DNA from 4 places in the Mesorhizobium sp. genome. Region 1 is predicted to be linked to each of the others. Evidence: predicted binding sites of a transcription regulator. Region 1 holds the regulator's gene; each other region holds the start of a gene.
What was found. The regulator LexA, encoded in region 1, represses DNA repair genes until DNA is damaged. The targets are predictions, from matches to a motif close to TGTTCNNNNTGTGTTCNG.
Positions count from the first base shown of each region.

Region 1 (7,893 bases):
GGCCGTCCAGTCGCCTGAAAGCGCGTTCAAAGCTTCGTGAGCGCCCCGCAAAACCTTGCGGGCGTCGTCGGTGAGCACCAAAGCGGCCTTGTCGTCGAGCGGCAGGGGGCGTGTGGCAAACAGGAAGGCCGCGCCATCGACCAGTTCGACCAACGTCTTGGCGCGCTCCTTCAGACCGGGAAGCGCCGCCAGCAACTGCGCCTTGTTCTTGTCGTCGAGGCGGGCGGCCATCTCCGGTCCACCCTCCAGGTAGGGCAGAGTGGCGATGAAGATATCGAAGAGTTGGGCATCGGCCATGCGGCGCATGTGCGCGCCGTTGATCGCCTCGAGTTTGGCGAAGTCGAAGCGTGCGGCGCCCTTGTTCACGTCGCCGATGTCGAACCACGAGATCATGTCCTTGATCGACATGATCTCGTCATCGCCGTGGCTCCAGCCGAGCCGCGCCAGATAGTTGAGAAGAGCCTCGGGCAGATAACCCATGGCGCGATAAGCCTCGACGCCGAGCGCGCCATGCCGCTTGGACAATTTGGCGCCGTCGGCGCCATGGATCAGCGGAATGTGCGACATCGACGGCACGTCCCAGCCCATGGCCCTGTAGATCACGGTCTGGCGGGCGGCATTGGTCAGGTGATCATCACCACGGATGATGTGGGTGACGCCCATGTCATGGTCATCGACGACGACGGCATGCATGTAGGTAGGGTTGCCGTCCGAACGCAGGATGATGAAGTCGTCGAGATCCTTGTTGGGGAAGCGTACCTCGCCCTGGACACGGTCGTGCACCACCGTCTCGCCCTCTGTCGGCGCCTTGATGCGGATCGCACCTTTGACCCCGGCGGGTGCTTCTGACGCGTCGCGGTCGCGCCACTGGCCGTTGTAACGCGGCGGCAGGCCCTTGGCGCGCGCCGCCTCGCGCATCGCCTCCAGTTCGGCTGGCGTCTCGTAGCTATAATAGGCCTTGCCCATGCGCACGAGCTCTTCGGCCACTTCGCGATGGCGCGGCGCTCGCTCGAACTGCGAGATTGCATCGCCGTCCCACGAAAGGCCGAGCCAGGTGAGCCCGTCTAGGATAGCCGCGGTTGCCGCGTCGCTGGAGCGTTCGCGGTCGGTATCCTCGATGCGCAGCACCATCGTGCCGCCGGTGTGCTTGGCATAGAGCCAGTTGAACAGTGCGGTGCGCGCCCCGCCTATATGCAGGTAGCCAGTGGGCGAGGGGGCAAAACGGGTGACGACCTTGTCGGACATGGGACTCTCGGAAGGCGTGTGAGGCGTGTGTGGGTTCGCGGGCTTTCGCGCGTTGCGCGTTCATGTAGCATAGGAGGTCGAGGGCGCAAGGGGCAGACCCGATGGCTGGAGGAAGCCGGGGTACGGACGAGAGCGAGGATGCCGTCACCGGCGTCAGCGAATGGTCCCTGTTTGCGCCTGCCGTCGCCGTTCCGAGCGTGCCGGTTGCGCGACCTCCCTCACGTCCCGATGACAATCATCCGCCTCCCGCAATGCCAACGCGAAATCCGGTGCCGGGGACCGGTGCCGTCGCACGTCTGCATCGGCAAATTGGCCGCCTTTCGCTGCCGGTTTTGCGCGATAGCGTGGTTTCGGCAACCAATCTGGAGCTTGATCGCGGCGTAGGCTTTCTCCTGGTTCCTGTGTTCCTGGCATTGGGCGTGATCGGGTACTTCTCATTGGCGGAGGAACCCGGTTTTTCGAAAATAGTCGCCGTTGCGCTCCTCGCTGCATCATGCGCACTCTTCTCGCGGTCGCACCGCAAAACCCATCTGTGTTTCATGGTGGGGCTGCTGTGCGCGCTGGGCGTATTGGCTGCCAAGGTCGAAACATGGCGCGCCGGGACGCGAATCCTCGGCTCCGAAATCTCGACGCGGCTGACCGGCCGCATCGTCTCGCTGGATCTGATGCCGAATGGCCGTGTCCGCCTGACGATTGATGTCCTCTCGACGGCAAGGCCAACGCTGCGCTATGCGCCCGAACGGGTCCGCCTGTCGGCGCGAAAAATACCCCCCGACATGACCGCCGGTTCCCAGATCGCCGGCTATGTGCGGCTGTTGCCACCCACTGGTCCGGTACGGCCGGACAGTTATGATTTTTCCTTTGACAGCTATTTCGCCGGCATTGGCGCCAGCGGCTTCTTCCTTAGCAATCCGACCGTTGTTCCTTCCGACGGCATGCCGCTCGAGGCCCGTGTTTCGTCATCGATCGAAAATGCGCGCGAAACCATCGCCGACCATATCCGTGCCAGCATCGGCGGGGCGGAAGGCGAGATCGCGGCGGCGCTTATCGTCGGTGTTCGCGCCGGGATTCCCGAAGAGATCAACGAGACGATGCGGCGTACCGGGATCTATCACGTCATCTCTATTTCGGGACTGCACATGGCGCTGGTCGCCGGTACGATCATGCTGCTGCTGCGTGGCTCATTCGCGCTGTTTCCGGATTTCTCCTCGCGTCGCCCGGTGAAGAAATATGCCGCGGCGGCCGCGCTTGTCTCGATTGCCGCCTATCTTGTGATTTCCGGCGTCGTGGTTGCGGCCGAGCGAAGCTTCATCATGCTTTCGGTCATGCTTGTCGCCGTGCTGTTCGATCGGGCGGCACTGACCATACGCAATCTGGCGATCTCCGCTATTGCCGTTATCGCCATCTCGCCGCATGAGGTGGTCGGCCCAAGCTTCCAGATGTCCTTTGCCGCGACCGCCGCCCTGGTCGGTGCGTATGCCGGCTGGTCCGACTACCGCTCGCGCAAGGCCAGCACGCCGCCGCCGCGACGGTCACTGCCCGTCTTCCTCACGCGAAAACTGCTGCTGGCTACCGGCGGCCTTGCCATGACGTCCATCATCGCCGGCAGCGCAACGGCACTCTTCGCGATCTGGCATTTCCAGCGCGTGTCACCACTGAGCCTGTTCGCCAATCTGGCCATCATGCCGATTGTATCGGCGATCGTCATGCCCTTTGCCGTCTTCAGCGCGCTGGCAATGCCGTTCGGCGCCGATGGGCCGTTTCTCTATGTCATGGGCAAGGGACTAACGGCCATGATCGCGCTGTCGGCGTGGTTCTCCGAGCGTTCGCCGATCGACGCCGTCGGGCTGATTTCGCTACAGTCGGTCCTGCTTGTTACGATCGCCCTTGTCATCGCAACCATGGCGACAACCTGGCTGCGGCTGGTGTCGCTGCCGTTCGCGCTTGCTGGCCTGCTGACGATTTCCGATACGCCCGCACCGGATGTGTTGATTTCGGAAGATGCACGCCTAGTGGCGTTGCCGATCGGCGGCGGCGAACTCGCCGTCAGCCGGGCACGCCCCAATGAATTCACGGTCGACAATTGGAAACGTGCGCTGAAGTCCGAGACCATTATCAAGCCGGAGACCCTCGGCTCAAGCGATCAACAATTCGACATCGCCGATGCCGCCGAACTGCCACCGGGAGCGCCTTTCTATTGCGGTGACGACCTGTGCGTTGCCCGACACCCATCCGGCGCGATCGTTGCGTATGCCGAGGATCGCAAGAAAGCGTGGAAAGCCTGCCGTTTTGCCGATCTGATCGTCGTCAACGACGCGAGGGCCTACGACCCATGCCACAATCCCATCGTTCTCGTCGTCACCAAACGACAGCTCGCTCGCACTGGAAGCGCCGCTGTCTTCTTCGACCCCCAATCAGCCGTTTCACGACCGACAATAAGCTTCGCGATCGACAGACCGTACCGGCCTTGGCACCAGCAAAGAAAATTCTCACGCGAGGCAAGGGGGCTACCGCCCTACGTCAAGCCCGACAAACCCGTTGCCGTGCCGGCTCAATAACGGCGGATCAGCCCGACAAGCTTACCTTGCACCTTTACGCGGTCTGGTCCGAAGATGCGCGTTTCGTAAGCCGGATTGGCGGCCTCGAGAGCGATGGAGGCACCCTTGCGGCGAAAACGCTTCAGCGTCGCTTCTTCCTCATCGACCAACGCCACGACGATCTCGCCGGGGCTGGCGGTGTCGGCGTTTCGGATGATGACCGTGTCGCCGTCGAAGATCCCGGCCTCGATCATCGAGTCGCCCTTGACCTCGAGCGCATAGTGATCGCCGCCCGTGATCATGTCCGGCGGCACCGAGATGGAATGGGTCTGGTGCTGGATGGCATCGATCGGCACACCCGCGGCAATGCGGCCCATCACCGGGATGGAAATCGCCGAGACGGCGTCGTCGTCATTGCCGGCAGCGGGTTGGCGCGAGGGGGCAGCCGGCTTGATCTGCCGACCCAAGCTGCCCTGGATGACGCTCGGCGAAAACTTGCGGGCAGCGTTGAGGCCAGGTGCGATGGAATCGGGAAGACGCAGCACTTCCAGCGCGCGCGCCCTGTTGGGCAGGCGGCGAATGAAGCCACGCTCCTCAAGGGCCGTGATCAGCCTATGAATTCCGGACTTGGAAGCGAGGTCGAGCGCCTCCTTCATTTCGTCGAACGAGGGTGGAATGCCGCTTTCCTTCAGCCTTTCATGGATGAACATCAGCAGTTCATGTTGCTTGCGCGTCAGCATGGCGGCCCCCAGGGGTTTCGAAGATGGATCTGAAACCGGAATCAGAAAAACAAACCCAGAACAAACACTATCTGTTCCATTTGTGTTCCGCAACCGTTTAAAGTTTAGTGAATATGTTCAGACTGCGGAAACCATATGCTTCTCGCCCATGCAGGCGCGGCTACGTACGCGTAGTTCAAGATCCGAAGTTACCGGATTGAATCCATAACATTTTTTCATCTTCCCAGACGATTGCGAAGGTTTGGCAAGCTTGGCTGTCTTGCATGTTAAACCGTGCGCAATCCGGATGGATGCGGGACTTTGTCTTGCCTATCCGTGAACGAAACGAAACCAAAACGCCAACCTGATGGTTGACGGCGGCGTGTTCGCGTCAAGCTGGCGGGATTTCTCTCGCTTGTGCCTGGGAGCAACCGGCTGGCCAGCCGGTCCCGGGGCGGAAGCGATCCGGTCTGGCGTTGGACTATGCGGCGGTGTTGATATCATCCACCGACCGCTTTCGAGCTGCCGGCGCGCGCTGTGTATTTGTTCGCCGCGCTGTCCTCGCTGTGGACATAGACATGCAGCGTGTAGCCGATATGGGCGGTCATCAGCGCCTTTGCCCGCTCGACGTCGCGATCAAGCGCCGCCTCCATGATTGCAGTGTGGTGTTCGATCGCAATCGCTTCGCGCAGCGCGTCCATGGCCTTTTCGTAGCCATCCTTGAGGCCGGCGGCGGCCCGCAATGTCGGCGCCAGTCCGAGAAAGCGATGATGCCGGCGTAGTTGATCCGCGATGGTCGAGCGGAACCGCAACAGCCAACTCGATGTAGCGGCGCTGAGAAGTGCCGCGTGGAAGGCCTCATGGTTCTCGTCCCATATGTCGACCGCCGCGTCCGAGGGATCGTCGACGGCGGTCTTGCAGCGCGATAGCCGGTAATGTGCGGTAACCACGGCGTCTTCCCACATGCTGCCGCCTTTCTCGATCGATTCCAGGAACAGGGGAATCTCAACAACCATTCTTGCGCGTGCCAGGTCCTCAAGCTCGGCCCGAGACACGGGAGCGACGGCAAAGCCGCGATTGCTGATGGCTGTGACCAGGCGTTCGGCCTCCAGGCGGGACAGCGCTTCGCGCAGTGGCGTCCAGCCGACACCATAGATGCCGCGCAGCGCGCTCAGCTTGAGCGGTGCGCCAGGCATAAGGCGGGTGGTGAGTATGTCTCGCCGCAGCAGTTGATAGGCCGCCTCCGTTTTCGTGGAGTTCTTCTGGTCCTGCATCGCGATCCGTCCGCTATCTGAGTTCTAGAAATTATATATGATGCGAATGCATGGCAAGAATTATATATAATGTTTGACATGGCTGGAGCGACTGACCATGATCGCCGCGGTTGCCGTCCTTTAAGCGGCGCTAATCAAATCTGGGAGGAAATGATGTTGAAGTCGAAATCCGCTTGGCTGTCGGGATTGATCACGGCCGGCGCGCTCGCAGTCAGCCTCGGCGCTGCTGTCGCCGATCCGATCAAGATCGGCATTGCCAATTTCGGCGAGCATCCGCAGCTGAACGCAGCCATTGCCGGTTTCAAGAAGGCGCTTGCCGCGGACGGTTTCGTCGAGGGCAAGGATGTCGTCTACACCGAAAGCCACACCAATTTCGATGCCTCTCTGGTTCCGCAGATGATTGCCAAGCTGCAGGCGGATCAGCCGAAGCTCATGTATACCATCACCACGCCGGTCTCGCAGATCGCCAAGAAGGCGCTTGCAGGTTCGGGCATTCCGATCGTCTTCGCGGCGGTGACCGATCCGGTCGCGGCCAAGCTCGTTCCGTCCTGGGATTCGGGCGACGAAGGCATGACCGGCGCGACCGACCTCCAGGATGTCGCCGCGGTCATGGCTTTCACCAAGAAGCTGCTTCCGAATGCCAAGCGTTTCGGCGTGCCTTACAATCCGGGCGAGGCGAACGACGTCGCGCTGCTTGAAAAGATCAAGGCGGCGGCACCCGCTGCCGGGTTCGAAGTCGTCGAGGTCGGCATCGACAACGTCAACGATATCCAGCAGCGCATCGCCTCGCTGGCGGGCAAGGCCGACGTGATCTACGGGCCCACCTCGAACCTCATCCAGCCGGCGATCGCGGCTGTCTCGGCGGCGGCGCGCCAGGCTGGTATCCCCGTGGTCAACGCGGACGACAATGCCGTGCGCGGCGGCGTCGTGCCGGCCAGCTTCGCGGTCAACTACGAACAGGTTGGCGTCAATGCTGGCAACATCGCGGCGGAAATCCTCAAGGGCAAGGACCCGAAGACGATCCCGCCTTCGCGCCCGGCCTACAAAGACCACGCGGCGCTGATCTCCAAAAAGGCGATGGCGGCGTTTGGCATCGAAATCCCGGCTTCGCTGGCGGATTGCGGCTGCATCGTCGACTGACATCCTGCGTCATCAAGCAGGTGGCGGCACCTTGAAGGGCCGCCACCGTTTTTCGGGAGGGTCTGATGCTCGAGATACGATCCGCACGCAAGGTTTTCTACAGGGGCCAGGCCGATGAGAAGGTGGCGCTCGATGGCCTCGACCTGTCGCTTGCCACCGGCGATTTCGGTGTCGTCATCGGTTCGAACGGGGCTGGCAAGACCAGCATGCTCAATGCCATTTCTGGCGCCCTTGTCCTCGATTCCGGCAGGATCCTGATCAATGGCGCCGATGTGACCGACATGCCGGTGCACAAGCGCGCCACCAAATTGGCACGTGTTTTCCAGGATCCGATGCGCGGCACCGCTGCCAGCATGACGGTGGCGGAAAACATGCTGCTGGCCGACCTGCGCAGCCACAAACGCACCTTGCGGCAGGGGCTGAACCCCACGCGGCTCGCATCCTACAAGGAGCGTCTCTCGATACTGGGCCTCGGCCTTGAAAATCGGCTGGATACTCGGGTCGACCTCCTCTCTGGCGGGCAGCGACAGTCGCTGTCGCTGATCATGGCTGTCGGCGGTTCGCCGGATCTGCTGTTGCTTGATGAACATACGGCGGCACTCGACCCGCGCACCGCGGAGATCGTCATGCAGGCTACGGTGCGTGCCGTTAATGCCCTGAAGCTCACCACCCTGATGGTGACCCACAACATGCAGCACGCAGTGGACTATGGCAGCCGTGTGATCATGCTCGACGCTGGCCGGGTCCTTCTCGAAGTGGCCGGCGAGGCGAAAGCCAGGGTCACGGTGGCCGACCTCATCGGCCATTTCTCGGTCAAGACCGACCGCATGTTGCTGGCGAGCTGATCATCATGGGTTTTGTTCAGGAAATTCTGACGAGCTTCGTCTCGATCATCCCCGTCACCCTGGCGCAAAGCCTGTTGCTGGCGTTCGTCGTGCTTGGCATCATGATCCCGTTTCGCATGCTGAATTTTCCCGA
Region 1 is NZ_OZ245860.1:993,675-1,001,567, reverse strand. It holds gene gltX (glutamate--tRNA ligase) at 1-1,245, opposite strand, end outside; gene ACO07C_RS04840 (ComEC/Rec2 family competence protein) at 1,347-3,803, shown strand; gene lexA (transcriptional repressor LexA) at 3,797-4,522, opposite strand; gene ACO07C_RS04830 (GntR family transcriptional regulator) at 5,002-5,775, opposite strand; gene ACO07C_RS04825 (ABC transporter substrate-binding protein) at 5,929-6,915, shown strand; gene ACO07C_RS04820 (ABC transporter ATP-binding protein) at 6,981-7,760, shown strand; gene ACO07C_RS04815 (ABC transporter permease) at 7,766-7,893, shown strand, end outside.

Region 2 (7,893 bases), 4.6 Mb from region 1:
GCCAGGCCCTCGACGCTGTAGATCGAGACCGCCGCCATGGGCGCCACGCCGCACAGCATGGCGTAGCTGACCATGTGGAAGATCGGCCCCGAATGCGCCGCGCAGCAGGCAAGGAAGGTAAGGCCCAGCACGATGAATTGCGGCGAGCGCAGCGCCTGCCCCAACGACAGGCCCGCCCCTTCCGCGACCGGCTCCGGGCCGGTCGCGTTCACGGCGGGCTTGGGCGGCTGTCGCACCAGGAACACCACCGGTATCAGCAACACCCAGGCCATCACGCCGATGTCGAACATGGCGGTGCGCCAGTCATAGGCCGAGATCAGCCAGCGCGCGAAGGGCGAGATGGTCATCGGCGCGACGCCCATGCCGGCCGAGACCAGCGACACCGCAAGGCCGCGGTTGGTGTCGAACCAGCCGGTGGTCAGCGCGATCATCGGCGCGAAGAAGGAACTGGCGGCAAGACCGACCAGCACGCCGTAGGTCAGTTGAAAGGACAGCAGCGAGCCCGCCCGGCTGGCCAGCACCAGCGCCAAGCCGAGCATGACCGCGCCGATCATGACGACGGGGCGCGCGCCAAAGCGGTCGTAAATCGCGCCCCAGGCAAAACCGCCGAGCCCCATCACCAGGAAATTCAGCGTCATGGCGCTCGAAATGCCGGCGCGCGACCAATTGGTGTCGAGGGCCATCGGCTCCAGGAAGATCGCCAGCGAAAACATCGCGCCCAGCGCGACACAGGTCATCACGGCGCCGGCGGCGACGATGACCCAACGATAGGAAAGGCTCATGCTTTTCTCCCGAATGGTGTCCGCACGGCGTGGCTTGCCCGGGCTTCACCACGCCGCTTGCGTCCGGAGGACGCCGGCGCGGACCCTGTTCCGACAATCCGGTTGCACTTTTTATCCAGTCGCCGCGAAAACTCCATTCCGATGGCTGTGCGCCACAATGCGCCATGGCTCATACAGCGGGCGCGTAGCGGTTCACCACCATGCCGCAGGCATAGGCCTTCGAGCCGAGCAGCCGCGGCCGAGAGAACCCGCCGGCATCGAATATCCGAACGCCGTCGCCAAGCACCGCCGGATTGATGAACAGCTGCAGCTCGTCCACCAGCCCGGCCGCGATCAGCGCCGATGCAAACCCCGCCCCGCCGAAGACAGCGATGTCTCCCTGCCCGGCGGCTTTCAGCCTGTTGACCTCGCGTGGCAGGTTGGCGCTCACAACCGTCGTGCGCTCCCACCGCGATGCCTTGATCTTGTCGGTTGGCACCACCTTGCGGATATCGACGACGCGTTGCGCGAAGGCATAGAAACTGTCTCGCGGGTAGTTCCTGGCCGCCTTGCCCCAATGGCTCAGGTACCCCTCCTCGGCCATCTTGCGGCTGAGCAGGATGGTGTCGATGCCGACGAACACGGCGTTGAAGTCCTGCTTCAACGCATCGTCCCAGGGACAGTCGCCGCCCCAGTTCCAGAGTTGCCAGTCATGCCCGGCATCCGTGCCGACAAATCCATCGACCGACATTTGCATCTGCAGGATGAGCTTTCTCATGCGGCACCTTCCGTGAGCGTGACAGGGCTTAATGGTTTACAATTGGAACTGTTGATCTTCTGTCAAATTGATGTCAATAGTAAAGCGATTTAAAAATGGAACCATAGAGATGTCGACGACGCGGAAATCCGGCTGCCCCATCAACCTGTCGCTTGAACTGCTCGGCGACCGCTGGACGCTGCTGATCATCCGCGACCTGGTATTCGCCGGGAAGAAGCATTTTCGGGAGTTCCTGCAATCGGACGAAGGCATCTCCTCGCGCACGCTGGCCGAGCGGCTGCAGACATTGCAGGATGAAGGCATCCTCACCCGCGGCGACGATCCCAGCCACAAGCTCAAGGCGATCTACCGGCTGACCGAGGCTGGAATTGACCTTGTACCGGTGCTTGCGACCCTGGGCGCCTGGGGAGCCCGGCACCGCAAGGCGGACAGCGATCTGGCTGATATCGCCGAGGGTCTGGCGGCCGGCGGCGATGCCGCGCTGGAACGGATGAAGGCGGCGTTGCGGGCGGAGCATATAGTCTAGGCGAGGATCGTCCGACATCCCTCTTCAGCTACCTTTAGTCAGCGCCGCCCCTCATTGTCCTGCCGGATATTTCTCCCCCTAGAACGGGGAGAAAGAGGCTGGCCGCAACGCCGATCCCTTCTATGCAACGCAGACAATTGGCGAAGCCATCGATGAAAGCACCCTTCTCCCCGTTCACGCGGAGAAGATGGCGGCAGCAGATGAGGGACAGCGCAGGCGTCGACGAACCCAACGCGAAGATCGCCGTAGAATGCATTCAAGCCCTCACACTTGACAATCATCCGCCTTTGTTCTCTATTTGTTCGCATCTATCAGCAACTGCGGATGTGCGGTCGGGATGGAAACGACAGCCACCGTCCTGCATGCCGATCTCGACGCTTTCTACGCCTCGGTCGAGCAACTGCTCGATCCGTCGCTGCGGGGCAAGCCGATCGCCGTCGGCGGCGGTGTGGTGCTCGCCGCATCCTATGAAGCAAGGGCTTACGGCGTGCGCGGCGGCATGCCCGGCCGCAAGGCACGCGAGCTTTGCCCGCAACTGATCTTCGTCGGCGGCAATTTCGGCGAATACCAGCGGCTGGGCGATGCCGCCATAAAAGTGCTCGACGATTTCACGCCGCTGGTCGAACGCATCTCCATCGACGAGGCCTTCGCCGATGTCGCCGGCTGCACCCATCTGTTCGGCCCGCCGGCTGACATCGCCGCCACCATTCGCCGCCGCGTGAGGGCCGAACTCGGCCTGCCGATCTCGATCGGCGTCGCCCGCACCAAGCATCTGGCCAAGATCGCCTCGCAGGTGGCAAAACCCGACGGGCTGGTGGTCGTCGATCCCGGCACCGAGCTTGAATTCCTCCACGAACTGCCGGTCGGGCTGATGTGGGGCGTCGGCCCGGTGACCAGGGCGAGGCTCGCCGAAATCGGCGTCGAGACCATCGGCCAGTTGGCCAAGACGCATGGCGGCGCGCTGCAGCGCCTGCTCGGTCCGGCGGCCGGCGAAAAACTCGCCGCGCTCGCCTGGAACCGCGACCCGCGAAAGCTCGAGACGCATCGCCGCGCGCGCTCGGCCGGTGCCCAATCGGCGCTTGGCATCAAGCCGGCCGTGGTGAGCGTGTTCGTGCCGACGCTGCTGCACCTGGCCGACCGGGTCGCCAGCCGGCTGCGCGCCAAGGCGCGGCTGGGCCGCACGGTAACGGTGCGCGTACGCTTCGCCGATCTCAGCGCCGTCACCCGCTCGATCACGCTGGAGCAGCCGATTTCGGCGACCGCGATGCTGGCCGAGATCGCCGAGGACCTCGTGCGCGGCGTGCTCGCCGCCCATCCCCGCGAGAAGACGATATCGCTGCTGGCGATCTCGGTATCGCATCTGGAGGAAAGTGCCGAACTGCAACTGGAATTGCCGCTCGGCCTCGCCGACGAGAAGCGCCGCCCCGGCACGAAAAAGGGCATGGCGCGCTTCGGCGCCGACCGCGCCATCGACAAGATCCGCGAACGCTTCGGCAAGCAGGCCGTCGGCTACGGCACGGTGGCGCTGGAAGCAGCGCGCTCGGTTCCCGATGAATTCAGGGAACTGGCCGAGAAGGAGCTTTGATCAAGGCGCCGTATTACATTCATATCGCGGATCGACGACCAGGACAGTTATTCGTCTGTCAGCGCCAGCCCAGCGCCGGAGCGACATGGGTCAGGATCGCCTCGATGATATGCGCGTTGTAGTCGACGCCGAGTTGGTTGGGGACGGTCAAAAGCAGCGTATCGGCTTCCGCGATGGCTTCGTCCCCGGCCAATTCCTTGATCAGCACGTCCGGCTCGGCGGCATAGTTGCGACCGAAGATCGCCCTTGTGTTCTCCTCGATGAAACCGATCTGGTCGCTGCTCTGTCCGCCCCGCCCGAAATAGGCGCGGTCGCGATCGTCAACCAGCGCGAAGATGCTGCGGCTGACCGAGACGCGCGGCTGGCGTTCGTGCCCTGCCGCCTTCCACGCCTCGCGATAGATGCGGATCTGTTCGGCCTGCTGGATGTGGAACGGCTTGCCGCTTTCGTCGAATTTCAGCGTCGAGCTCTGCAGGTTCATGCCGAGCTTCGCCGCCCATTCGGCGGTGGCGTTGGTGGCCGCGCCCCACCAGATCCGCTCGCGCAGGCCCTGCGAATGCGGCTCGAGGCGCAGCGGACCGGGCGGGTTGGGAAACATCGGTCGTGGATTGGGTTGCGCGAATCCCTCGCCGCGCAGCACGTCCAGGAACACTTCGGCGTGGTGCCTCGCCATGTCGGCGTCGGCCTGCCCCTCCGGCGGAGCGTAGCCGAAATACTTCCAGCCATCGATCACCTGTTCGGGCGATCCGCGGCTGATGCCGATCTGCAGGCGTCCGCCGGCGATCAGGTCGGCGGCGCCGGCATCCTCGGCCATGTACATCGGATTCTCGTAGCGCATGTCTATGACCGCGGTGCCGATCTCGATGCGGCTGGTCTTCGCGCCGACAGCCGCCAGCAGCGGGAATGGCGAGGCGAGCTGGCGGGCGAAATGGTGCACCCGGAAATACGCCCCGTCGGCGCCCAGTTCTTCCGCGGCGACGGCCAGATCGATGGACTGCAGCAACGCGTCGGAAGCCGAGCGCGTTTGCGACTGGGACGAAGGCGTCCAGTGACCGAAAGACAGAAAGCCGATTTTCTTCATAGCGCGAATGGATAGCACGCGCGGCCAATGCCGCAAGCCTTCCGACAATGGGCGGGGATGAGGACGATCGCCGCGCTTGTGCCTATGGCTTAATGGCATGCGATCGGATTAAGAAGAAATCCGTCTCAATCTCGATCAAACAGTCCCATGCGCCAGCTCCTGATCTCCCGTGTACCCAGCAATCCGGTATCCTTCGGACTCGTGTGCAATTTCGTGGCGCACTATCCGCCTTTCGACGGTTACGAGTTCGGGCTTATGGCGAAGACCTTGCGCTATCAGCTGGAGCAGCAGACTCACATGGTCGGCTCGATCGACGATGCGATCGTCGCCTATGTCGGCTGGATCGAAACCAGCCGGGAGATCGCCGAGGCCTGGGCGATCAACGGTGGACCCCTCAATCCCTTTCCCGGCGGTGGCGCCACGGCCGTTACGGTGCTGGCCACGCGATCGTCATCCCACATCCTGCCGCTGATCAAGGAAGCCAAACTCCTCAACCTGGACAAGTCGGTGTTCTGGAAGCGCGATTTCATCGACAGCCGCGGCGCGGTCAAGCGGGCCGTCCGCAAGCGTGACATCTGATGGACGGCGGGCAATCCTTCGAAGCGCTGACGCAGGAAATCCTCATCCGCCTGGACGAACGATACGCCTCGATGTTCGTGCGCATCTGGCGCCCGATCGGTACGCCGCGCGCCACCGTCTTCTGCCTGCACGGCTTCACCGGCAACGGCTCCGACTTCGATTATCTGGCCGCCTTCCTTTGCCGCAACGGCTTCCTGGTGGTCTGTCCCGACTTGCTCGGGCGCGGCCGTAGCGCCTATCTGGGCTCGGGCTATGATATCAACATCTATTATAAATGCCTGCGCGCTCTCGGCGAATTTGCCGGCAAGGAGAACCACTTCATCGGCTCCTCCTGGGGCGGCACGATCCTGCTGCTGTTCCTCTATATGACCCGCTCCAAGGCCAGCAAAGTGGTCCTGAACGACGTGCCCATGCTTGGTGGTTCAAACGTCGATTCAATGCGAAGCGAGATCATCAGGGATAGCCAAGAAAAGTTTCCCACCCGCCAGGAAGCCGAAGCCTACGTCCGCGCCACGCGAGACTTCCTCGGCCCTGTCGACACTGCTGTCTTCGACCGGTACGTTGCCAACAAGGTCGTCCCGGGCGCCGATGGTTTTCGCCTCGCTTATGATCCAGCAACCACAGAAAGCTTTGGCACAATGACCGGACGGGACTACGACCTGTTCCTCGTCGCCGCCAAGATCGACGCTCGGTTCTTGCTGATGTATGGCCGCGAAAGCCGTTTCATCGATCGTCAGGCGCTCGCCCGCGCGCGGCAGCAACGCCCGGACGTTTGGGTTGTCGACAATATCGATGCCGGTCACCCACCGTCGCTGATGACACTCGATCAGGCACTGCTTATCCTGGGATTTCTGACTGCCGTCTAGGAGCGACGGAGGACAGGACAAGTCCCACGCCGCCACGATACGGCGGGGATCCGCTAGGATGGCATATCCATGGCCTGGGAACCGATCATTTCGATCTGGCACCAAGGCCGGCCCCGCCGGGTGATAGCGCAGCTTTGCAATATCTGTTCTCTGCTTGACGACATCAGGCTTATCCGCTCCACAATCGCGGCTGGCGCCCGTTGGAGGCGTAGCGACCTCAGCACGAAGTGCCTGCTCACCGCCGCCTGGAAGCGGTGAAATACCATGGCCAGGATGTCGGCATGAGTTCGGCGGCCAAATACTATGTAGTCATGGCGCCTCCCACGTCGCGGCAGCGCAAGATGCGGCACCAGCGGAGGCTCCGGCAACGGACGTTGCGTTACGGCTTCGAGGTTTATGATGAACAACTCGACCGGGTCGCCCATTGACGGCGTTATGGACACGGCCACCGCAATGCCGCTGCACCGCGTGCTCCGGATGACCGCGCGCTCTGCCAACGGCCGCAGAAACTTCAGGTCGAGTCGGTCGAAATCCGGAATACGTGCTTCCAGAAGCGTCACGATATCAAGGCCGCGAATGTAGCGGCGGCGCCCGACATGTTCAAAGGCAAGCACTTCCCCGTCCATGAACATGGTCTTGCCGATAACGGTCAACGCCTTGAAACACCGAGCGAGGATCCGCCGGCTGGCCGCAGCGCCAGACCGTAGTCGAAACGGATCACGTTGTCGGCACGGGCAAAAGAAAAGCGGCGCACGAGCGCCCGCACCGCTTCCTTCACTTCAAGTCGCCCCAGACGGGCACCGCCGCACATACGCGGTCCGGTAAGGAACGGAATGAAAGCCCGCCGGTCGAAACTGTCCTCCATGAACTCCCCGCGGCTGGCGTCGAAGGTTCGAGGGTCGCTCCAAAAGGCCGGATGCTGGTGCACACCGACGATCGACAGCAGGATCAACTGCCCCTCTCTCAGACTTTTTCCGTCGAGCAACGTGTCGGCACCGACTTCACGCACAAGGAACGGTATCGGCGGCAGGTAGCGCATGGTCTCGTTTATCATGCAATCGGCATAGGGGGTCTGGTTGTTGTTGGAGTCGATCTCCGACTGGATGCGCTCTTGCACCTGCTGGTTGGCCCCTAGCCGGTCCATGACCCAGGATACGGTCGCCACCGTTGTCTCGACGCCAGCGAAAAGGTTCATCACGAACTCCTCGATAGGCGAAAAGCCTTCGATGCCGCGGGCCTTGTCGGAGAAGCGGTGCATCTCCGCCGCCGAGCGGGGATGGGCCATCAGTTGCGAGCCGAAATCAGCGATTACCGCACGAGCATCATGGATGGCACTGTTGCGTTCCAAGGTCGTCGGCGGAACCCAAGAATAATACTGCAAACGCCTCAGCACGTCCCGCACCCGATCAAGGAGCGCCGCAGTCGGGGCGATGTCCGGAACCAAGCCGAGCGCGCCGTAGAAAATAGTCAAGGACGCGGCAAAGAGAGCCTGCTGGATACCAGGCATCGAAGCATCGCAATCGTCCAACTGCTTGTTGTAGACGGTCGAAATCGCTCGCTCGCTGGACGGTTTCGCGGCAGCCAAATAGCGGTCTTGCGTGATCGCGCGCCGCGCCGCCCAATCCTCATCGTTGGTGTTGAAGCGGCTAAGGCCGAGGGCCGAAATCAGCGAGAAATTCTTGCGGAATACAGCCGGCGACTTGACGATCTGGTCAAC
Region 2 is NZ_OZ245860.1:5,621,781-5,629,673, reverse strand. It holds gene ACO07C_RS27115 (MFS transporter) at 1-782, opposite strand, end outside; gene ACO07C_RS27110 (dihydrofolate reductase family protein) at 952-1,539, opposite strand; gene ACO07C_RS27105 (winged helix-turn-helix transcriptional regulator) at 1,649-2,065, shown strand; gene dinB (DNA polymerase IV) at 2,403-3,650, shown strand; gene ACO07C_RS27095 (LLM class flavin-dependent oxidoreductase) at 3,709-4,731, opposite strand; gene ACO07C_RS27090 (hypothetical protein) at 4,879-5,310, shown strand; gene ACO07C_RS27085 (alpha/beta hydrolase) at 5,382-6,176, shown strand; gene ACO07C_RS27080 (hypothetical protein) at 6,230-6,829, opposite strand; gene ACO07C_RS27075 (cytochrome P450) at 6,826-7,893, opposite strand, start outside.
Region 2: dinB (DNA polymerase IV) is a predicted target of LexA. The motif match lies at 2,354-2,371, and genes of this name have one in related genera.

Region 3 (7,893 bases), 2.6 Mb from region 1:
TGGATTTCCGCCTATGAAGCGTGGAATGTCGACACTGGTCTCGAATGCGGGCTGGCCGGCCACGCGCAGATCGGCAAGGGCATGTGGGCGATGCCCGACCTGATGGCGGCGATGCTGGTGGAGAAGATCGCCCATCCCAAGGCCGGCGCCAACACGGCCTGGGTGCCGTCGCCGACGGCGGCGACGCTGCACGCGACGCACTATCACAAGGTCGATGTCCACGCGGTGCAGGCGGCGCTGAAAAGCCGGCCCAAGGCCAAGCTCGACGACATTCTGTCGGTGCCGGTCGCGGTACGCCCTAACTGGAGCGACGCCGACATCCAGAAGGAACTCGACAACAACGCACAGGGCATACTGGGCTATGTCGTGCGCTGGATCGACCAGGGCGTCGGCTGCTCGAAAGTGCCTGATATCAACGACGTCGGGCTGATGGAGGATCGTGCCACGCTGCGCATCTCCTCGCAGCACATCGCCAACTGGCTGCGCCACGATGTCTGTTCGCGCATCCAGGTGATGGATTCCCTGCGGCGCATGGCGGCCATCGTCGACCGGCAGAATGTCGGCGATCCGCTCTATCGGCCAATGGCACCGGATTTCGACAGTTCCATCGCCTTCCAGGCCGCCTGCGACCTGGTGTTCAAGGGCACTGTGCAGCCCAATGGCTACACCGAGCCGGTGCTGCATGCGCGGCGGCTGGAGCTGAAGGCGAGGGACAGGGCTGGGTAGGCGCCGACATCTCCCTCCCCCTTGAGGGGAGGGTGGCCCGAAGGGTCGGGAGGGGTCGCCGAAAACCCTCGGCCTCGCTCTATTTCGAAACGCCGCCCGAATCCGGGCCATTCCGACGATCCTCCTGCCGAGGCACATCGTCAGAATTGGAGTAGGCGCACCGCCGTTGCGGCCACTCCCGTTCGCTTCGCGGCCACCCTCCCTCAAGGGGCAGGGGAACGTCAGGCCGCCTGCGCCATCCGTTCAGACATCATCCGGTAGGAAATCGCTTCGGCGAGATGAATGCGGCCGACCGTTTCGCTGGCGTCGAGGTCGGCGAGCGTCCGCGCGACCTTGAGCACACGGTGATAGGCGCGGGCGGAAAAGCCGAGCTTTTCGCTGGCGTCCTTCAGCAGCGACAGGCCGGCGGCGTCCGGCGTCGCGATCGCCTCGATGATCGATGGCGAGCAGTGCGCGTTGGTGGTGGCGCTGATGACGCCGAGGCGTTCCAAACGCTCGCGCTGGATGGTCCGGGCGCGCGCCACGCGCAACGCCACGGCCTCGCTCTTCTCCGCCCGGTCCGGCCGGATCAGGTCGCTGGCCGAGACCGCCGGCACTTCGATGCGCAGATCGATGCGGTCAAGCAGCGGGCCGGAAATGCGCGCCTGGTAGTCGGTGCGGCAGCGGTCGCCACGCAGACAGCGATAGCCGGGTTCGCCGGCCATGCCGCAACGGCAAGGATTCATCGCCGCGACCAGCTGGATGCGCGCCGGATAGGTGACGCGGTGGTTGGCGCGCGCGATCATGCAGTCGCCGGTTTCCAGCGGCTGGCGCAGCGCATCCAGCGTCTGCGGCGTGAATTCGGGGAATTCGTCGAGGAACAGCACGCCGTGATGGGCGAGCGAGACTTCGCCCGGTCGGGCGCGTATGCCACCGCCGACCATGGCCGCCATCGAGGCCGAATGGTGCGGGGCGCGGAACGGGCGCCGGTCGGTCAGCTTGCCTTCACCGAGTTCGCCGGCCACCGAGGCGATCATCGAGACTTCCAGCAATTCCTTCGGCGCCAGCGGCGGCAGGATCGACGGCAGACGCTGCGCCAGCATCGATTTTCCCGAGCCGGGAGGCCCGACCATCAGCAGATTGTGGCCACCGGCCGCCGCCACTTCCAACGCGCGCTTGGCGGTCTCCTGGCCTTTGATATCGCATAGATCGGGCAGGTCGCGCGCCGAGGCATGGACGCCGGCCTCGGGTCGCGACAGCACCTGCGTGCCGCGAAAATGATTGGCGATCGCGATCAGGCTGCGTGGCGCCAGGATATCGAACTCCCGCCCCGCCCAGGCTGCCTCCGGTCCGCAGGCGAACGGACAGATCAGGCCCTTGCCTTCGGCATTGGCGCCGATCGCCGCCGGCAGCGCGCCGGCGACGGCGGCAATGGTGCCGTCGAGCGACAGTTCGCCCAGCACCACATAGCCGGCCAGCATGTCGCCGGGTATGGCGCCGAGCGCCGCCATCAAGCCGAGCGCGATGGGAAGGTCGTAGTGGCTGCCTTCCTTCGGCAGGTCGGCGGGCGCCAGATTGACGGTGACCTTCTTCGAGGGCATCGACAGGCCCGAGGCGTGAAGTGCCGCCTGCACCCGCTCGCGGCTCTCGGCCACCGCCTTGTCGGCGAGGCCGACGATATGCATGTTGACCTTGCCGGGCGCGATCATCACCTGGACATCGACCGGCACGGCCTCGATGCCCTGGAAAGCCACCGTGCGAACCCGCGCTACCATTTCTTCTCAAGCCCCCAAGAGACGGGCTCTCTCGCGGCTGCGATCAGGCCGCGAGAGAGGTCAGCCCATACAACCATGGATTTTCGTCTTGAGCAAGAACATTGCAGGAACATCTGCTTGCACAAGATCATCTGTCGCCCATGCGCGGTCTTCAACCGGGGGTCTTACAGCGCGCAATTAAGTTGAATGCTCGCAAGTCAAAGGCTCGACGACACCCGAGAGCCATCGCCGTGGTCAGGCGACCGCAGCCACTCGACGCCAAGGTTACACGACGTTCTATCTGGAGAGGGTGTTTGTCCTCGACAGGAGACGGCGTCCCCAACCCAGCAATGCTCCCTTGGGTTTCTCCACGACGGGCTGCGCGTACTTCGCGCAGAAATAGACGCAATAGGTCGTATTGCAGACCGAACTCTTGTCCCGCAGGCGGAGCGAGCCGTCGAGCATGTTGCCGAGTTGCGGTCCCCCACACAGGGAAACATCGCCCTCGGGGGTGATGGCCACGAACTTGTGGCCCGCATCGCATGTGCGTCCCTTGAAGGAGGGCACGCCGTCGAGATAGTCCTCGTCGCTGAAGAAGTTGATGGTCGGCGCCTCGCCCATGCCGTCGAGAACATTCCTGTAGGCGGTCTGGCCGCCGGCGAGCGCCTTCCTGAATCGCGCTCTGTCCACCTCGCTATAGGCATCCGGATAGCGTTTGCCCTGAAAATTTTCGCGCAGGATCTTGGGCGTCACGGCAAGTCCGGCATCGCGGATGGGACCGGCCATCTCGTCGAAGTTGGCGAGCACCTCGGGCGTCGCCACCATGGTGATCAGCATGGTGAAGCCGGCGTCGCGAAGCATCACCGCGCGTCGCACAAAGGCGGCAATGCCATTTTTCCTCTCCCGTTCGTTGGGATGGAAGGCAGCGTGTATGAAACGGATACGCCCCGGGTCAACCGCACCGATGAACGACAGGATCGTATCCAGGGACAGGTTGGTGTTGATCGACAGGTAATGGCGTTGCGTCAGCAACTGGCACAGGCGACCGAATTCGGGATAGGCGGTCGGCTCCCCTCCAGTGATGTGGAGGAGCCAGGTCAGCCCGGTGGCATCGAATGCCTCCTGCCACTTCTCCGGCCTGGCGTGAGCGCCTATCTTGGTGGCAAGGACTTCTGGCGGCGAGAAGCAATAGGTGCAGCGAAAATTGCAGCCCCGCAGGAGGGTCCAATCCGCTTCGACATCATAGAAGCGCGAAGCGTTCCGGGGAGCGCTGCCGTTGGTGAGAAGTGTCGAGGCCATCGCACGTCCATCCGCCATAGTCGTGCCCTGCTTCATGAAGCTCCGCCCGATCGCTTCTGGTAAAAAAGAAGAGCCTTGAACGGTTCGCTCAGGGTACCCGGGCAAGTGGCGAGAGTCCATGCACGCTCCGGAGCTTTAGCCGACCGGTTTCGGCGCTGCCGAAACCAACCAGTTGGGTGCGGTTGGAGTCTGGTGATCCGGCCCCCGCGAGCACAATCAATTGCTTGATCAAATCAAGAACATTGTCAGAACATGTGGCCGCTTAAGTTGCAACCCGATTGAGGCTGGTTGTAGAATTGGAACATGGTTAATACAAAATAAAAACGTCTAACGATCGCTTGCCCCTCACCGTCAGGCTCGAGCGAAGTCGGCCGTTTCGGCGGCGCCGACGTTGCCTGCCTGTCCTGGGACGCGGTCCAGGCCAGATATCGTAAAGGATTGCCGCTCAATCGGCCTGAGATATTGCAGGAGGTCGCGGGACGCCATCAACTCCATTTCTTCCGTTTTCGATTGCGAGGCGAGACGGCGGACGTCTTTCGGCGACATGCCAAAAAGCTTCTTGAAGGCGCGCGTGAATGCCGACGGATGGCTGAACCCAAGATCGAACGCCAATTGCGAGATACGTATCTCTGGCTCCATCGCGTCCGCCATCCGGCGAAAAGCATGGCGAAGCCTCCGTTCGTTGATATAGGCGCTGACACCCCCAAGCGGCTCAAACATCCGGTAAAGCGTCGAGCGGGTAATGCCAAAATCGTCAATGAGTGTGTGGAGTGTAAGCTCGGAACCGGATAGCCGCTGCTCGATGGCGGCCTTGATTGCGGCCAGTGACACCGCCCTACGGCCTGACCTGGCTTCGTTCGGCTGGCTTGACAAAGGTTCAAGACATGCCGCCGCCAATTGGATGATCGTGTCGGCGACAGCACCGGCCTCGGAAACCGGGAGACCCGGTCCCACTGCGATCACGTTTTCCATCACGCCGCGCAGGATCGTCGTCAGCGGCCCTTGCGGGCGTACGAATCCGTGAGCGTCGTCAAGGAATGGCACCATTGGCTCAAGCCTGCGGCGCGACACGGCCAGGCTGACATTCTCGACCACCGGCGCTTCGATTGTCACTTCCTGCGAAAGGTCGATGAACGCGAAATCCCCGGCCTCGACACGTTTGGTTTTGCCGGCAATCGTCATGGTGAGATGGCCGCGCGTGTAGCAGACGAGCAGGATTTGATCCATGCCGTGACGCGCCATGGTTCTCATCGTGCGGGTGAAACGGCCGGCGCTGCTCTTGGCCCGCGAAACCGTCACGTGGGGCAGGCCATAGATTTCGGATGTCGCAAAGAACGGGACATCCTTCGCGAAAGGCGGCACCTCGAAATCGAAGGCCGGCGATATCATTTTCGCAAAAGACACAGTGCTTTGAGGGTCATTTTCAGGAAATACCCCCTGGTAACAATCGATATAGACCGTCTGCTTGCCTTTAAGCGAATTCATGAAGACACACTCTTGTCGTTGCCTGCGAGATTGTCACACGGCGGAGATAAGCTCAAACGATCCCCACAGGTTTATTTCGCGAAGCGACGCTTTACCCGTGATCCCAATTGTTTAACCCAGCGTCCCAAGCGGCCACATTCGGCTTGAATGCAACGCAAGGCCGTTGGAACAGTCCCGGTGGGGCAATGGGTGCGTGCGAACATGGTTTTCCAGCACCTTCATCAGGGTGCAGGGGTTATCGTGGCTGTGGGAAATCACTTTATGCGCTGGGCCGTTCTGGCCCGCTTTCTTGTTGGTGCGGCGGTCCTTTTCACAGGATTGACCGGCACTGGCCCGTGGACCGCGAGCGCTGGTGCCGGCCCATTGCCACCCAACTCCGCGGTGTCGTTCAATGTCGCACATGGACTGGCTAGCCAGGTCGTTACAGCGACAATGACCCTGTCAAATCCCAACGCCGCCACGATCCTCACGGGTATAGCGACTCAATTCGTCATTTCTAATGGCGCGGCATTCGCTTCGCCGGCCAACTTGTCCAACAGCTGCGGCGGCAGCGTTAATGCAAATTCCGGAGATTCCATTGCAAGCGTCTCGGGCGCGAGTTTGGCAAGCGGCGCAAGCTGTACAATCAATGTCGACGTGCAGCTGCCACCCTCCCCCGGATTTACGTCACTCTACAACCGCAACTCCAATGGCGCCACAGCCAACGAATCTGGGAGCGCAAAGGGAACGGATGCTTATGCGGCACTCTCCATTTCTGTTCCTCCATCGGTGGCGGCAGCGTTCAGCCCAACCTCGATCACCGCGGCGCAGACGTCAACGCTGACCCTGACCATAACCAATCCCAATCAGTATACCGGCAGTGATCAGTTGACCGGGATTGCCCTCGCGGCTTCGGCATTGCCCGCCAATCTCACCCTGGCCGGCGGCGGCAATTCCACCAACTCCTGCACCAACAGCACGTTCAACGCGGGGACTCTCAGTCTCAGCGGCGTTACGCTGGACGCCCATTCAAGCTGCACGGTGACTGTGCAGGTGACTTCGTCCGTAGCCGCGGGTTACAGCTATACGACCGGCGTCGTTTCGGCCACCGGACCACTAACCCTCACTGGAACCAAAGCCACGACGGCCACGCCGTTGACCGTGACGGCTCTGTCCCCACCGAACGCCGCACTGTCATATATCTATTCAGGCACGCCGATTGCTGGCCAGGTGGTGAAGGGGCAATTGGTTCTGACAAATCCCAATCCGGCGGCGCTTACAGGCATTGCCGTCAGTATCCATAACAGCAATGGCGCCAGCTTTCCCTCACCAGACAATCTGGTCAACGGGTGTGGTGGCAGTGTCAACGTCGGCAATGGGCCCAATGGCCTTGTTGTCTCAGGCGCAAGTCTTCCAGGCCTTGGCAGTTGCACCCTTACAGTCGACATTCGGCTTCCATCGTCCGCAGGCTTTACGTCCATTGATACGAATACACAGGCTGCTACAGCCACGGAATCCGGCAGCGCGTCTGGAACCCAGGGCTACGCGACCCTCAACTTCTATAACTTGCTCACGACCACCCAAGCTGTCGGCCAGTTGAACTTCTATCAAGGCGTGGCCATCAATTCTGTCATACCCGTCGCGGCGGGTGGTGGCGCACCCGCAATAACGCTCGGCATATCGCCGGCTTTGCCGACAGGCCTGCAATTCGACACTTCAACCGGCGCCATCACCGGAACCGCCACCAGTACTTCGGCGACAAAAACCTACACCGTAACGGCAACCGATCAGTCCAATCCGTCACAAAACTCGTCCAAGACATTCGATTTGACCGTCAACGCAGCAGTGACAGCCGCTCAGACGGTGCCCGCAAAAATCTTGACCCAGAATTACGCCGCGACCGCCTTCGTGCCCGTCACAGGCGGAGGCGGCGCGGCACCTCTGACCTATAGCATCAGTCCCTCTCTCCCCAGCGGCGTGTCGATCAGCCCGACAACCGGCGGCATCTCCGGTGCCCCGTCGGCTGCAGGCGGTGCCGTGACCTATACTGTAACGGTGACGGATGCCTTGGGCGCCCAGGCCAGCAACACGTTCCAGATGGCGGTCAACAGTGCGGTCACCGCCACGCAGGCTGTTGGTGCGACAGACCTGACCCAGAACCATGCCGCCACGCCCTTCATCCCCGTCACCGGGTCGGGAGGCCTCGCGCCCTTGACTTATAGTGTATCCCCGGCGTTGCCCACGGGACTGAGCTTCGGCAGTTCCACCGGGCAGATCAGCGGCACGCCAACCATTCCGTCAACGGGCTCGTCCTATTCCGTGACGGTGACTGATGCGAATGGCGCAACGGCAACCAATATCTTCACCCTGACGGTCAACGGAGCGGTCACGGCGACGCAGGCGGTATCGACGACGATATTGACCCAGAACCACGCGGCCACATCATTCACCCCAGTAACCGGCGCTGGTGGAACCAGTCCGCTGTCCTATGGCGTCTCGCCGCCCCTGCCCGCAGGATTGAGCTTCGACACCTCGAACGGACAGATCAGCGGCACGCCGTCCACCGCATCGGCGGCTGGCACCTACACCGTGACAGTCACCGACGCTCAAGGCGCCACCGCCACCGCCACCTTCGGCCTCGCCGTCACCAGCGGGGTCACCGCCACGCAAG
Region 3 is NZ_OZ245860.1:3,628,229-3,636,121, forward strand. It holds gene ACO07C_RS17195 (malate synthase G) at 1-726, shown strand, start outside; gene ACO07C_RS17200 (YifB family Mg chelatase-like AAA ATPase) at 948-2,480, opposite strand; gene ACO07C_RS17205 (radical SAM protein) at 2,757-3,878, opposite strand; gene ACO07C_RS17210 (helix-turn-helix domain-containing protein) at 4,110-5,243, opposite strand; gene ACO07C_RS17215 (putative Ig domain-containing protein) at 5,505-7,893, shown strand, end outside.
Region 3: ACO07C_RS17200 (YifB family Mg chelatase-like AAA ATPase) is a predicted target of LexA. The motif match lies at 2,575-2,592, and genes of this name have one in related genera.

Region 4 (7,893 bases), 320 kb from region 1:
GGCGCATCTCGTCCTTGGGCAGCCGCTCCAGGGCGACAAGATTGATTTCCTCAAGCAGCATCCGGTGGATGCGCACGCGCGCATCCAGAACCTTGTTGGCGTTCTTCGCCGGCGCCGCTTCCGGCTTCGACGGCACATGCTTGCGGGTCGTGGGAATGACGACGGCATGATGCGCCACCGGCGCTGCATCCAGCGGACGCGCTGGCTGCACGTCACGGTTCTGCAGGGCGGAAAAGCGGCTGGTCATCTCGCTTTCCTCCGCAGCAGGCCCTTGCCGATGCCAAAGAACGAGCGTGATTTCGAAGGCGCGGCGATCTGCTCCTCGGGCAGGATGATCTTCTTCAAATCGTTGATGACATTGGCATTCGGGTCGATCTCGTGAAGCGGAACGCCGCGATCCACGGCCTCGCGCACGAGACGGTAATTGTTGGCGATACCGCCAACGAAATGTTCGCCAAGGATCTCCTGCACATCGGCCTGCTTGATGCCGTTGTCGAACATCTTCTGCTCGAAACGGTTGACGATGACGTTCGGCTTCACCTCCTTGCCGGCGGTCTCATAGACCGCCTGGATGAGACGCTGCGTGTGGCGCAGGCACGGCACCGTCATTTCGGCGACGATATACAGCTTGTTGGAGCCGAGCAGTACCGTCTCGGTCCACGGAAACCAGGTGCGCGGCATGTCGATGACGACATTGTCGAAATAGGCCGAGACCAGGTCGAGCATCCGCACCACGACATCGGTCTTGAACGAGCGCATCTCCGATGGATGCGTTGGCGCCGCCAGCACGCACAGCCCGCTCGCATGTTTGGACAGCATCACGTCGAGCAGTTGCCGGTCGAGACGCTCGGGCTGGTTCTCGATTTCGGTGATGTCGAAGCGGGGCTCAAGATCGAGATATTCGGCGCAGGCGCCCTGCTGGAAATTGAGGTCGACCACGCAGGTGGACGCGCCGCGCGTCACCGAATGATGGAGCTGGAAGGCGGTCTGAAGCGCCAGCGTCGTGGTGCCGACGCCGCCGGCTGCCGGCATGAAGGTATAGATCTGCGACTCCGTGTTTTCCTCGCGTCCGGGCCCCTGCAGCGCGCGGATGACCGAACGCACCAGATCGGCCGTGGTGATCGGCTTGACGAGGAAATCGGCGACCTTGAGCTGGACCAGGATACGCACCGCCGCCGCGTTGAACTCCTGCGTCACGACGACCACCGGCACCCGCCCTTCCAGCCGGCGCATGATGCGCTGCAGCGACTCGACCTGCTCGAGCTTGGCGGCGTCCATGTCGACGATGATGGCGCCGAAGTCGGTTTCCTGGATTTCGCCGCGCAACTCGATGACGGACTTTTCCACCGTCGAGAGCTGGATGATTTCGGAGGCGGCGAATGCCGTCCGCGTGTCCTGGAGGAACGCCCTGTCGGTCGATACGAGCAGGATCTTCCTGGATTTGGTGCCGCTTGCCATTCTGTCAGCCCGTCAGGTCAGTCGCCAGTTTAACAAATCACCGATCAGATCAATCAGTGGTGGTCGATTGCGAAGTCGGCGCAGCCGCCGTCGGGTTCGTGGCGCCTACCGCCGGGGTGTCACGTTTTGCCGGCACCAGCAGCTTCGTGTTCTGGACGCCGTATTTCCATGGGTCGACCATCTGCATGACAGTGTTGGACGCCTGCGCGTTGCCGGCGGCCAGAGTCGGCCCCTCTGTGCGCTGATAATCGTCGCTGGTGCAGCCGCCGGCGAAGCCGGCCAGCAGCAGGGCGATGCCCGATCTCGAAATCCCGCGCATGGCTTCAGTCCTTCGGCAGGTCAAGGAAATGACCGACGGTGGTGACGGCTGCCGGCCGCTCGACACTGCTGTCCGCCATCGCCACCGACCGGCCGGCGTCGGACGCCTTAACTTCGTCGGTGTTGTTGACGAAGTAGTCGGCGTTGCTCGGCGGCAGCGTGCCGTCGGTTGGCTCCAGCATCTTCTTCGACGGGTCGACCGGCTTGACCAGATAGGGCGTGACAATGATGACCAGATCCGTCTCGCGCCGCTGGTAGGACTTCGAGGAGAACAGCGCGCCAAGCACCGGCAGCTTGCCAAGGCCGGGTATGCGCGAGGTCATGATGTCGTTTTGCGATTGCAGCAATCCCGCGATCATGAAGCTCTGACCGTTCTTCAGGTCCACCGAGGTCCTGGCGCGTCGCACGACGAAGGCCGGAATGGAGATCGTGCCGACACTGATGGAGGCGGATGTGTCGATCGACGAGACTTCCGGGGCGATGTCCAGGCTGACCAATCCGTCCTTCAGAACGGTCGGCGTAAAGTCCAGGCTGACGCCATACTTCTTGTAGCTGACTGATATCTTGCCGTTGTCGTCCGAAACCGGGATCGGGAATTCGCCACCGGCGAGAAAGCTCGCGGTCTGCCCGGAACGGGCGATCAGGTTCGGCTCGGCCAGCCGCCGGGCAAGGCCTTTGTTCTCCAGCGCCTGGATGGCAATGTCGATTGAAACCCCATTTGACAGCAACTGCCCGATGATTTGGCCGGAGCCTGCCGTCGGGACCGTACCCGGTTCGATCTGGACGCTGCGGCCACCCAGCCCATAGGCGAAATTGGCGGCGTATGTCGCGCCCAGTTGCTGCCCAGCCTGCCTGTTGATCTCGACGAAACGGACGTTGAGCTGGACCTGCTGCGACGACGAGATGTTGACGGAATTGATCACTTCCTCCTTGCCGGAGAAGCGCGTCGCGATCTTGTTGGCCTTGTCGGCGGCAACGGCATCGTCTGCCTCTCCCGAAAGCACCACGCGGCCATTGGCGGACCCGACCTTGATGTTGGCATCCGGCACGCTGGCGCGGATGGTGCTTGCCAGTTGATCGGTATCAAGGGTGACTTCGATGTCGATCGTGCCCACCAGCCGCTTCTGCTCATCGAACAGCGCGATGCCGGTGGTGCCCAGATTGTTGCCGAGCACATAGAAGGACTTGTCGGTCAACGGGTTGACGTTGGCGATTTCGGGGTCGCCGATCACGATCTGGTAGAAGGCGGCACTGGTGATGATGGTCTTCGGCTTGCCCTTGGCTACCTTGACCGAGGCATTCTTGGTCGACGAGACATAAACGACATCGTTGCCCGCACTGGCGGGCGCACCGACAGCGAGTATCCCGGCGGCCGCCACCGAGGCCGCAATCGCCAAGGTACGCGCCAGGCGCAGCCGTTTCGTCACCCGATGTATGATCAGCGCCAACATTGTGTCGTCCCTGTCCGGCACAAGCCGGCCTCTATTTCTGGTCCCGCGAAGGAACCTGATACTCTTCAACCTGCGTGCCGCGCGTTACGATGACCTTCTTGAACTTCGGCCCCTCGGGCTCCTTCGCCACGGCGTCGAACGCAGATGCCGCGGCCGCCTTGACGCCGGACGCGACCGAACCGCCGAACGCGGAGATGGTGGTGACGCCGTCCTTGCCGACAATGCTGTCGCTGGCCGAGCGAAGCGACAGCGAAAGCGTACCGACGGTGCGGGCAAGCGCGACCTTGCGCGCGCCCTCGGTCGTCACCTCGATGGTCACGGAATTGGCGACCTGCGGCGTGGTCTGGCGCACGTCGGCGCCCTGCCCGACGGTCAGCACCTTGGCATCGGCCACGACGATCTCGGAGGTGATGGTCGACCCTGCCGCCCCTTGCGCGTTCTTGGCCACTTCCTGGATTTCGCCGGCGTCACGGATCAGAACCACATCGACCCGGTCGCCGGGCGTGACGAAACCGCCGACGCCGGCGATCTCGTCGGTGCGTATGGTCACCGCCCGCATGCCGGGCGAAAGCATGTTGGAAAGCGTCGCGCGGCCATTCGGCCCCGACAGTTTGGCGAGCAGCACCGGCTCATTGATTTCAATGGGCGACAGCACCACGCGATTGCCGTCCGCCATCAGGGCGTCAACCGTGGCGAACGCGCCCTGCGGCAGGGAGTCCTGCGGCCAGGGAATTTCGACAACTTGTCCCCGCTCCAACGGCATGCCGTAACGCAGCGGGGCATTCGCCACCACGATGGTCTTGAACTCGATTTTCGGTGTCTCGGGAGCGGCGATCGACGCCGTTCTTTCCTCAATGCCGGTCCTGGCCTGGCTCTTGACCCAGAAATCGGCGGCAAAGATCGAGATCGCGCCGAAAACGGCGGCGATGCCGATCATCGTTATGGCCTTGCCCCTCACGCCGAAACCCCTGATGCCCGCAGTCTCTTGTTTTGTTGGGCTCACGCTAGGCGGCATTGTTAAAGAATCAGGAATCCTGCACGGCGGCATTCGACCTATTTCCGCCTGCTTGGTTATCGAATGGTTTTGAGTTAAGAGGGGTCAAATCCTCGAACGTAACAGGAACCTCCGTCGCTTGGCGCTTAAAAGCGTGGCAGTATCGCGGGGTGATTCGCAGCATCGGTACCCAGACAGGCATGGACGACAGCAACGATCTTTTCGGCGATCTGGACAAGCAGCCGCAAGCGGTTCGCGCACCGGCGCGCCCGGCCGACCCGCTGGTGCAGGCGACGAAACGCCCAGCGCCAGCGCGTGATGCCAGCGACAGCTATAGCGCCGCCGACATCGAGGTGCTCGAAGGACTTGAGCCGGTACGGCGTCGACCGGGCATGTACATCGGTGGCACCGACGACAAGGCGATGCATCACCTGTTCGCCGAAGTCATCGACAACTCGATGGACGAGGCGGTGGCCGGCCACGCGACCTTCATCGATGTCGAGCTGTCGGCCGACGGCTATCTCGCCGTCACGGACAATGGTCGCGGCATTCCGGTGGATCCGCACCCGAAATTCAAGAAGCCGGCGCTCGAAGTGATCATGACGACGCTGCATTCCGGCGGCAAGTTCGACTCCAAGGTCTATGAGACCTCGGGTGGTCTGCATGGCGTCGGAGTTTCTGTCGTCAATGCCTTGTCGGATCATCTCGAGGTCGAGGTGGCGCGTGGGCGGCAGCTCTATCGCCAGCGTTTTTCACGCGGCATTCCGGTGACCGGCCTGGAGCAACTCGGAGAGGTGCACAACCGGCGCGGCACCAAGATCCGCTTCCATCCCGACGAGCAGATTTTCGGCAAGGGCGCCGCATTCGAACCGGCGCGGCTCTACCGCATGACGCGGTCGAAAGCCTATCTTTTCGGCGGCGTCGAAATCCGCTGGACATGCGACCCGTCGCTGATCAAGGAAAAAGACACGACGCCGGCCAAGGCGACGTTCCATTTCCCCGGCGGCCTCAAGGACTATCTGAAAGCCTCGCTGGGCGACGAGTTCCAGGTGACCCGCGAGATCTTCGCGGGGAAAAGCGAAAAGCAGGGCGGCCATGGCTCGCTGGAATGGGCGGTGACCTGGTTCGGCGGCGACGGCTTCATCAATTCCTACTGCAACACCATCCCGACCGGCGAAGGCGGCACGCATGAGGCGGGTTTCCGCAACGTGCTGACGCGCGGGCTTCGTGCCTATGCCGATCTCGTCGGCAACAAGCGCGCCTCGATCGTCACCTCTGAAGACGTCATGATCTCGGCGGCGGGCATGCTGTCGGTGTTCATCCGCGAGCCAGAATTCGTCGGCCAGACCAAGGACAGGCTGGCAACGATCGAAGCCATCCGCATTGTCGAAAGCGCGATCCGGGACCCGTTCGACCACTGGCTGGCCGACAATCCGCAGGAAGCCTCGAAGCTGCTCGAATGGGTGATCGCGCGCGCCGACGAACGGGTGCGCCGCCGCCAGGAAAAGGAAGTGTCGCGCAAGAGCGCGGTGCGCAAACTGCGGCTGCCCGGCAAACTCGCCGACTGCACCCAGAACGCGGCGGCGGGTGCCGAACTCTTCATCGTAGAAGGCGATTCGGCCGGCGGCTCGGCCAAGCAGGCGCGCGACCGTGCCAGCCAGGCCGTGCTGCCGCTACGCGGCAAGATCCTCAACGTCGCCAGCGCAGGCAACGACAAGCTGGCGGCCAACCAGCAGATTTCCGACCTGATCCAGGCGCTTGGCTGCGGCACGCGCTCCAAATACCGCGACGAGGATCTGCGCTACGACAGGGTCATCATCATGACCGACGCCGACGTCGACGGTGCCCACATCGCCTCGCTGCTCATCACCTTCTTCTACCAGGAAATGCCGTCGCTGGTTCACGGCGGCCATCTCTACCTGGCGGTGCCGCCGCTCTACTCGATCCGGCAAGGCGGCAAGGTCGCCTATGCCCGCGACGATGCCCACAAGGACGAGCTTCTGCGCACTGAATTCACCGGTCGCGGCAAGGTCGAGCTTGGCCGCTTCAAGGGACTGGGCGAGATGATGGCCTCGCAGCTCAAGGAAACCACCATGGACCCCAGGAAGCGAACCTTGCTGAGGGTCGATGTGATCGATGCCGAAGCGGCGACCAAGGACGCCGTCGACGCACTGATGGGCACCAAGCCCGAAGCCCGCTTCCGCTTCATCCAGGAACGTGCGGAATTCGCCGAGACGGAAGTGCTGGATATCTGAGCGCTCGCTGCTCTACCTTGTCCGTAACGGTGCGGAGACAAGCGTGTGATCTGGGCGCGTCTTAAAGACTATATCGGGACGAGATTCGCCGACCTGACGCGCCCGACGCGTTCGGACTGGATTTTCGCCCTTAGAACCGTTTCGGCCGGCCTGATCGCACTTCTGGCCGCCTACAGCCTCAAGCTCGATCATCCGCAATGGGCAATGATGACCGTGTTCATCGTCGCTCAGCCCGTCGCCGGCATGGTGCTGGCCAAGGGTTTTTACCGGCTGCTCGGCACATTGGCTGGCGGGTTGGCGGCGATCGCCATCACCACGGTCTTCGGTTCCAACCAGTGGCTGCTGGTGACGGTGCTTGCCGTCTGGATCGGCATCAGCACCTTCGTCTCGTCGCTGCTGCGCAACCCGGAGGCCTATGGCGCGGCACTGGCCGGCTATACGGCGATGATCATCGGCCTGCCTGCCTTCGGACAACCCCATCTCGTGGTCGACCTTGCCGTGGCCCGCTGCGCCGAAATCGTGCTTGGCATCGTCTGCGCCGGCGTGACCAGCCGGCTGATCCTGCCCAAGCTGGCGGGTGAAGCCATCATCGAACGGCTGAAGCGCAGCATTCTCGACCTTGCCGTCTATGCCGGCGGTGCCTTCTCGGGCCGTGATGCCACAACGCTGGCCGATCTTCACCGCAAGCTGATGGCCGAAGCCGAGACGCTTGGCGAAATGCGCGTCTATGCAAGGCTGGAAGCGCCAAGCCTGGCGACCCGCGCCCATCCTGTCCGGCGCACGATCGGCCAACTGCTGTCGGCACTTTCAGCGGCACGCGCGCTACATGCTCATGCGGCGCCGAAAAACGCGGCGCTGATTCCCGTGCGCGCCGATCTGTATGCCCTGGTCGGCGAACTCGCAAACAAACCTGACGCCCTGGACGATACGGCGCCATGGCTGGCGCGGCTCGACGTCATCGCCGCCAGGGCGCGGCAAATGCCGGACATGCCGGACGGACAAGCCGATGAAAGGCTTGGTACCATCACCCGTCTCACTATCGCCGCCGATTTCGCCGAAGCGCTGAAACAGGTGCTGCGGGGCCTCGATGCCATGCGCGCGCCGGCCTCACGCGCCGCCCGCGTGCGCAAGCAGCCCGCGCTGGTGGTGCACCGCGACTACCAGGCGGCCTCGCGCAACGCCGTGCGCGCGGCGCTCGCCACATTGCTGGTCGCGGCCTTCTGGCTGACAACGAAATGGTCGGAGGCGGCAGGTACGGTCATCCTCGTCTCCGTCGTCTCCAGCCTGTTTGCCGCACGGCCAGACCCGGTTCAGGTAGCCTGGGGCTTCTTCAAGGGTACGCTGCTGGCCCTGCCCTTTGCCTTCCTGGTCGGGCAGGTCGCGCTGCCCGCCTTGCCCGGCTTCGGCTGGTTCATGG
Region 4 is NZ_OZ245860.1:677,197-685,089, reverse strand. It holds gene ACO07C_RS03345 (CpaF family protein) at 1-247, opposite strand, end outside; gene ACO07C_RS03340 (response regulator) at 244-1,458, opposite strand; gene ACO07C_RS03335 (hypothetical protein) at 1,508-1,777, opposite strand; gene ACO07C_RS03330 (type II and III secretion system protein family protein) at 1,782-3,227, opposite strand; gene cpaB (Flp pilus assembly protein CpaB) at 3,259-4,185, opposite strand; gene parE (DNA topoisomerase IV subunit B) at 4,422-6,476, shown strand; gene ACO07C_RS03315 (FUSC family protein) at 6,522-7,893, shown strand, end outside.
Region 4: parE (DNA topoisomerase IV subunit B) is a predicted target of LexA. The motif match lies at 4,335-4,352, and genes of this name have one in related genera.